One region of the Mixta hanseatica genome, then DNA from elsewhere that is predicted to be linked to it. Evidence: predicted binding sites of a transcription regulator. Region 1 holds the regulator's gene; the other holds the start of a gene.
The links. Region 1 encodes ArgR, which controls arginine synthesis, uptake and breakdown. Its sites were predicted from a motif close to ANTGAATAAAAATACANT; they were not measured.
Positions count from the first base shown of each region.

Region 2: the regulator ArgR is predicted to act here: its motif matches at 2,072-2,089, upstream of argA (amino-acid N-acetyltransferase).

Region 1 covers NZ_CP082904.1:504,950-508,852, forward strand. The annotation lists gene yhcN (peroxide/acid stress response protein YhcN) at 1-244, opposite strand, end outside; gene yhcN (peroxide/acid stress response protein YhcN) at 363-626, opposite strand; gene argR (transcriptional regulator ArgR) at 1,240-1,710, opposite strand; gene mdh (malate dehydrogenase) at 2,156-3,091, shown strand; gene degS (outer membrane-stress sensor serine endopeptidase DegS) at 3,148-3,903, opposite strand, start outside.
Region 2 covers NZ_CP082904.1:3,462,936-3,466,838, reverse strand. The annotation lists gene recD (exodeoxyribonuclease V subunit alpha) at 1-707, shown strand, start outside; gene argA (amino-acid N-acetyltransferase) at 710-2,038, opposite strand; gene amiC (N-acetylmuramoyl-L-alanine amidase AmiC) at 2,270-3,514, shown strand; tRNA gene K6958_RS16520 (tRNA-Met) at 3,603-3,679, opposite strand; tRNA gene K6958_RS16515 (tRNA-Met) at 3,729-3,805, opposite strand.

The sequences.
Region 1 (3,903 bases):
GGTAGTTACCGTTGGCATAAGCCTCAACAACACGGTAAGCAGACGCGCCTTCTTTATCCGCTTTCTGCGACAGATGTTGGCGAATTGCAGTTGGGCTGGCATCGATACCGCTAACGGAAATGGTGCCAATTGGCTGCAGGTTTTGGCTGGCGACGTCTTGTTGCGTGACCAGATCGGCCGCGGCTACGCCGAATGAAAGCAGTGAGGCCAGACCTAAAGCGGCAAAGGTAAATGTAGTTTTCATCTCTTACTCCTGAATATGGGTGTTATGGCAGCCTGGATGGCTTGATAGCGATTATTATTTCTGGGGCTGCCTGGGTCGTTCATCGGGTAAAGCGGTTTACAACCGGATTAGGTTCCGCTTATTTATACAGTTCAGCAGTGACGTGATAGTTATCGTTGTTACGCGCTTCGATAATGCGATACGCACTGGCGCCCTGACGTTCGGCTTTTGCCTGCAGCGCCTGATGAATATCCATCGGCGTACCTGCTACACCACTCACGCTTACCGTACCCACAGACTGCAGATTTTGCGCCTGCTCTGCGTTAATGGATTCTGCGGCAAAAGCGCCAAATGACAGGGTAGAAAGAAGCCCTACGGCTGCGATGGTAGTTTTAATGTTCATTGATCTGTTCCTCGTCTTCTGTTTTTGTCTTTATTTGCTCTGTGATCCGCATCACGAAAACAAGTATAGATCTAATCACGTATGAAATTAATATTCTGCTAATAATGTTTTGTTGTGACACTTTAGCCAATGACGGTTTTTTTATAACGTTAAGTTATAAAAGGTGCACATATTTTGCTCTATTGCCGTTATTTTTTAACCAAAACAATGATATGAGAGACTTTATCTATTTGTGCTTTGTCTGCTGGCCAAATACACCAGTGAAAACAAAAAGGCAGTGATATGCCCTGATTTATAGCCATAAAGGCAGCACGATATGCGAATGAGGTGCCTGGGCAGGCTTTCTGGCGACAGTCGCTTATTCCATTTGGCGCTGATAGTACGGTTTATTAACAGCCTGGAACGGATAACGGACAGTGAATGAATAATCAAAGCGTCGACGGAAAGTCATCATGGCAAGCTACGAGCGACCACGACAGATGACGGACGGTGGCGGCAGGTAAACAGGTACCAGCGGCGGGTTAAAATATCAGCGGCAGGTAAAGAGAGATATAAGCGTCGAGTGCGAGAGAACAGCGGGATCGCTTACCTAAGGGCCACGATCCCGCTTTACTTACAGCTCTTGCTCAAACAGATTCAGGATAGCTTCATAAAGTTGTTTTACGGTAAAGGCGCGCGCCGGGGTAATAAAAATGGTGTCGTCACCGGCAATAGTCCCAAGGATCCCTTCCGCTTTACCTAATGAGTCCAGCAGGCGCGCGATCAGCTGCGCTGCGCCAGGGCTGGTATGAATCACCACCAGCGCATCATTGTAATCAATATCCAATACCAGATTTTTAAGCGGTGAAGTGGTGGTTGGCACCCCCAGTTCGGCTGGCAGGCAATAGACCATCTCCATCTTGGCGTTACGGGTACGCACCGCACCAAACTTAGTCAGCATGCGGGAAACTTTCGACTGATTGATATTGTCGAAGCCTTCTTCCTGTAGAGCGGTCACGATCTCGCCCTGCGAGCTGAATTTTTCTTCTTTCAGCAAAGCTTTAAACGCTTTAATCAGATCTTCTTGTTTAGATGGGTTACGCATAGGCTACCGATAATATAAAAACAGTGTGAAGCCCGGCCTGCAGGCGATACATTATTATGCATTTAAATGAATGTTTATGCAAATAAGCGGCGGCGAATAATAGCTTTGCCGCGCAGTGGGCGCGCATTTTACCAGACTTTCCGCGCAGAGAAAATTTACGCTGAGCGCATAGCTATGGCAGACGAAGTGAAGGAATTGTTATAAAATTGATGTTGTTCTGCTAAGCGCGAACGGTGTAAGGTATTGCTGATTAATCAATCTGTATCCGGTTACGATCAGTGTCGGTTCTGTACGTAATGCGGTCATTTTCACCCGTTTTCGCTGGTGGTTTGTGCCTTGCTACGCAAAACGATGACAACGTCCTCGCTATTACTTCTCAGGTCCTCCAGCATTGTACCCCGCTGGATTCCGGCATTTTTCTGCTCACAATAATAAGGAGTTTAGGATGAAAGTTGCAGTTCTCGGTGCGGCTGGTGGTATCGGCCAGGCACTCGCACTTCTGCTAAAAACCCAGCTGCCTGCGGGTTCAGAACTCTCTCTGTACGATATTGCTCCCGTAACGCCCGGTGTGGCCGTTGATTTAAGCCACATTCCTACACCGGTTAAAATCAAAGGGTTCAGCGGTGAAGATGCAACGCCTGCGCTGCAGGGCGCCGATGTAGTATTGATCTCTGCCGGCGTGGCGCGTAAGCCGGGTATGGATCGCTCCGACCTGTTTAATGTTAACGCCGGCATCGTGCGCAACCTGATTGAGCAGGTGGCGAAAACCGCCCCTAAAGCGCTGATCGGCATCATTACCAACCCGGTTAACACCACTGTCGCCATTGCCGCGGAAGTGCTGAAAAAAGCCGGCGTGTACGATAAAAATCGTCTGTTCGGCGTGACGACGCTGGATATCATCCGCTCTAATACGTTTGTTGCCGAGCTGAAAGGCAAACAGCCGACCGAGCTGAACGTGCCGGTGGTGGGTGGGCATTCTGGCGTAACCATTCTGCCGTTGCTTTCTCAGGTGCCTGGCGTTTCTTTCAGCGAGCAGGAAGTGGCTGATCTGACCAAACGTATCCAGAATGCGGGTACCGAAGTGGTGGAAGCGAAGGCGGGTGGCGGATCCGCTACGCTGTCGATGGGGCAGGCAGCGGCACGCTTTGGCCTGTCGCTGGTACGCGCGCTGCAGGGTGAAAGCAACGTGGTTGAATGCGCCTATGTTGAAGGCGATGGCGAGTATGCCCGTTTCTTCTCGCAGCCGCTGCTGCTGGGTAAAGAGGGCGTTGCCGAGCGTCGTCCGATTGGCCAACTGAGCGACTTTGAACAAAAAGCGCTGGAAGGCATGCTGGATACGTTGAAGAAAGATATTCAGCTGGGCGAAGAGTTTGTTAAGTAAGATCGCGCCTGTGAAAAAGGGAGCCTGAGGCTCCCTTTTTTCTTGTCGGGCAGCGACTATTGCGCCGGATATTCCTGAATGGTGGCTTTCAGCGTCAGTTTGCGATCGTTACGAATAACCTGCACATCAATGACCGAGCCTGGGCGTATCTCCGCCACCTGATCCATGGTTTCCTGCGCAGAAACGGCGGGCTTGCCGTTTACGTTAATAATCAGATCGTTAACCTGAATACCGGCTTTGGCTGCCGGGCCTTCCGGCGCAACGTTATTCACCACGATGCCCTGGATATGATCCATTCCGGCATTCTGCCCATGCAGCGGCGGCACTTCGCGGCCGGTAATGCCGATATAGCCACGAATAACCCGCCCGTCACGGATCAGCTTATCCATAATTTTGGTTGCCAGTGCGGTAGGAATTGCAAAGCCGATGCCTTCAGGCGTTTCACCATCGTTACTTTTATCGAAAGAGAGCGTATTGATGCCCATCAGCTCGCCCAGCGAGTTGATTAGCGCGCCGCCTGAGTTACCCCGATTAATCGAGGCGTCGGTTTGCAGAAAGTTTTGCCGTCCGGAAGGGCTTAAGCCAACGCGGCCAGTGGCGCTGATGATGCCCTGCGTTACGGTTTGTCCCAGGTTATAAGGATTACCGATAGCCATTACGATATCGCCGACATGCGCGATACGTTCACGGTTAATGGGAATCACCGGTAAATTCGTCGCGGTGATTTTCAGCACCGCCAGATCGGTCAGGCTATCCGAACCGACCAGCATGGCTTCAATAAAGCGTCCGTCCTGTAACGCGACGATAATCTG
Region 2 (3,903 bases), 1.3 Mb from region 1:
CGGCGGAGAAGGTATTTGGCGCGGGCTTTGATGATATTTGCCGCAGCGAGCTAAGCAGCGCCGAGCATTACCAGCAGCTGTTAGAGCAGGGCATTGCCGGCTATGAAGAGTATTTGACGCTGTTGCAGCGCAATGCGGATGCGCAGGAGGTGTTGGCGGCCTTTGCCCGTTATCGGCTGCTGTGCGCGCTGCGCGAAGGGCCGTTTGGCGTGGCGGGGTTGAATGAGCGTATCGAACGTCAGCTGCTGAAGCAGCGCCGAATCCGGCGGCCGCAGGCGCAAAGCCGCTGGTATGTTGGTCGACCGGTAATGATTGCGCGCAACGACAGCGCGCTGGGGCTGTTTAATGGTGATATCGGGGTCGCGATGAACGACGCCAGCGGGGCATTGAAGGTGTTTTTCCCGCTGCCGGATGGCTCGATTAAAGCAGTACAGCCAAGCCGCTTGCCGCCGCACGATACTGCCTGGGCGATGACGGTGCATAAATCGCAGGGCTCGGAGTTCGAGCATACGGCGCTGGTGCTGCCGAATCACTATTTGCCGGTGCTGACGCGGGAGCTGGTCTATACCGCCATTACCCGCGCACGCAGCCAGTTAACGCTCTATACCGATCGGCAAATCTTTGCGCGCGCGGTCGCCGTGCGTACCCAGCGGCGCAGCGGGTTGGTGGAGCGCCTGAGCGCGCCGCATCAGGAAATAGACTTTTAAGATCAGGTCAAGTCCGCCATCAGCACTTTAGAGCGGCGCTGGTAGTTATACATCTGCTTTTTGCTTTCCGGCAGCAGTTCTATATCTACCGGCGTAAAGCCGCGTTCCTGGAACCAGTGAATGCTGCGGGTGGTTAACACGAACAGCTTTTTCAGTCCCAGCTGACGCGCCTGTAACGCGACACGCTGCAGCAGCATTTCGCCGCGTGAAGAGCTGCGATAGTCAGGGTGAACCGCGACGCAGGCCATTTCGCCGATCTGCTCATCCGGAAAGGGATAGAGTGCCGCGCAGGCGATAGTCAGGTTATCGCGCTCAATAATAGTGAATTTATCAATCTCCATCTCCAGCTGCTCGCGCGAGCGGCGCACCAGAATGCCCTGCTGTTCCAGCGGACGGATCAGCTCCAGAATCCCGCCGATATCATTAATGGTGGCGCGGCGGATTTGCTCAGCGGATTCCATCACGATTTGCGTACCGATGCCATCACGGGAGAAGAGCTCCTGTAACAGCGCGCCATCTTCCTGATAGCTGATCAGGTGGCTGCGCCGCACGCCGCTGCGGCAGGCCTTTACGGCGCCGCGCAGAAAGCGCACCGTCCCGGAGAGGTAGTCACCGCGCTGCTCCAACGTTTCAATGCGCGCCTGCGCATCGTTGGGGAACAGTTCGGAAATAATATTGCCTTCATCGTCCGTCGCGCCCTGCTCAGAGCAGAAGCCGATCATCTTTTCCGCCCGCAGCTTGATCGCCAACTGGGTAGCAACCTCTTCCGACGTCAGGTTAAAACTTTCGCCCGTCACCGATACCGCCACCGGACCAATCAAAACAATCGCGTCACTATCGAGCTGGCGGTGAATCGCCTCTTCATCAATGCGGCGAATGCGTCCGCTATGGCAATAGTCGATGCCATCATCCACGCCCAGCGGCTGAGAAATAATAAAGTTACCGCTGACAACGTTAATATGCGCGCCCTGCAGCGGCGTATTGCTCAGGCTCATCGACAGGCGAGCGGTGATATCCAGCTGTAAACGTCCGGCGGCCTGTTTGACCAGCTCAAGAGATTGCGCATCGGTTACGCGGGTATGCTTGTGATAAATTGGCTCCAGCTGATGTTCCGCCAGGCTGGCGTCAATCTGCGGACGGGCGCCATACACCACAACCAGCCGAATGCCGAGACTATGCAGCAGACCGATATCGTTAACTATGCTGGAAAAGTTATCATGCTCAATCGCCTCGCCGCTGAGCATAATGACAAAAGTCTTACCTCGGTGGGCGTTGATATAGGGCACGGAATGGCGAAACCCCTGAACCAGTGCGGTGCTACGTTCCTTCACGGCAAACCCTCTTTTGCATGAATATTCGGTTTTTGTGTATTTTTATTCTTTTGTTGCCTGAAGTGCAAGCGGCTTTTATCATCGCTTATCATTTTTCACAATCGTTTAATAAGCTTAACAGGCTGCATTTAATGGTTTTTTCCGGATGACAGCATAAAAGCGATTGGGTTAAAGTTTTCGCCACATTTTTTTCTGGCTTTTTTTTAGACACAACACAGTATCTGGAGCGGCATGTCCGAATCTCATCCCGTCATCAGCCGTCGTCGGCTGTTACAGGGCGCTGGAGCACTATGGTTACTGAGCGTTAGCCGGGTTGGGCTGGCGGCCAACAGCCATATTGTTGCGGTGCGCATCTGGCCTTCTTCCAGCTATTCCCGCCTGACCATTGAATCAAGCGTGGCCCTGAAATATAAACAGTTTGCCCTGAGTCATCCCGAGCGTGTGGTGATCGATATTGAAAATTTGCACCTGAATCGGGTGCTGAAAGGGGTAGGGCAGCTGGTACAAAAAAACGATCCCTATATCAAAACGGCGCGCGTGGGCCAGTTTGATAAAAACACCGTGCGCATCGTGCTGGAGCTAAAACAGAATGTCGCGCCGCGCCTGTTTACCCTGACGCCGGTTGCTGGTTTTAAACACCGTTTGGTGGTCGATCTCTATTCGGCGCACGACACGCAGGATGATCCGCTGCTGGCGTTGCTGAAAGATTATAACCAGGGGGATCTGGAGCGTACGCAGCCCGCCGAGGCGCCGCTGCCTGGCAAAGCAGGGCGCGACCGCCCGATTGTTATCATGATCGATCCGGGACACGGCGGCGAAGATCCCGGCGCGCACGGCCTGCATAAGACTCGTGAAAAAGATATCGTGCTGAAAATCGGCCGCCGTCTGAAAGCGCTGATTGATAAGGAGCCGAATATGCGCGCTTATATGACGCGCAATGAAGATGTCTTTATTCCGCTAAAGGTGCGCGTAGCGAAGGCGCGTAAGCAGCGAGCCGATCTGTTTGTTTCTATTCATGCCGATGCGTTTACCAGCCGGGCGGCGCGCGGTTCTTCAGTGTTTGCACTCTCTACCAAAGGCGCAACCTCGGCGGCGGCGCGCTTTCTCGCCCAAACGCAGAATGAATCGGATTTAATTGGTGGTGTGAGCAAAAGCGGCGATCGTTATCTCGACCATACCATGTTCGATATGCTGCAAAGCCAGACCATCACCGATAGCCTGAAGTTTGGCAAGGAAGTGCTGACGCGCATCGGCAAGATTAACCACCTGCATAAACGCAGCGTGGATCAGGCGGGGTTCGCGGTGCTCAAGGCGCCCGACATTCCCTCGATTCTGGTGGAAACGGCGTTTATCAGTAACCCAGCGGAGGAGCGCAAGCTGCGTACCGCGCGCTATCAACAGCAGGTGGCTGAAGCGATTCTGGGCGGCATCAAAGCCTATTTTTCAAAAGGGGCGGCGCTGGCGCACCATAAATAATGCGGGAACCGGGGAGCGCGCGCTGGCGGGCGAACCGGTTTGTTAAACGCCAGATACAAAAAAACACCCTTGAGGGTGTTTTAATGATTGGTTGCGGGAGCCGGATTTGAACCGACGACCTTCGGGTTATGAGCCCGACGAGCTACCAGGCTGCTCCATCCCGCGTCCGGATGTTGTCGCTTCCGTCACGACAATCTATTGCGTACTGCTTAATTGGTTGCGGGAGCCGGATTTGAACCGACGACCTTCGGGTTATGAGCCCGACGAGCTACCAGGCTGCTCCATCCCGCGTCCGTGGAAGCGCACTATACTCTTACCGGATTTTGATGCAACCCCTTTTTGAAAATTAATTGGGATAACCGCGCCGGTTGTTGAATATCTCCGCGCTA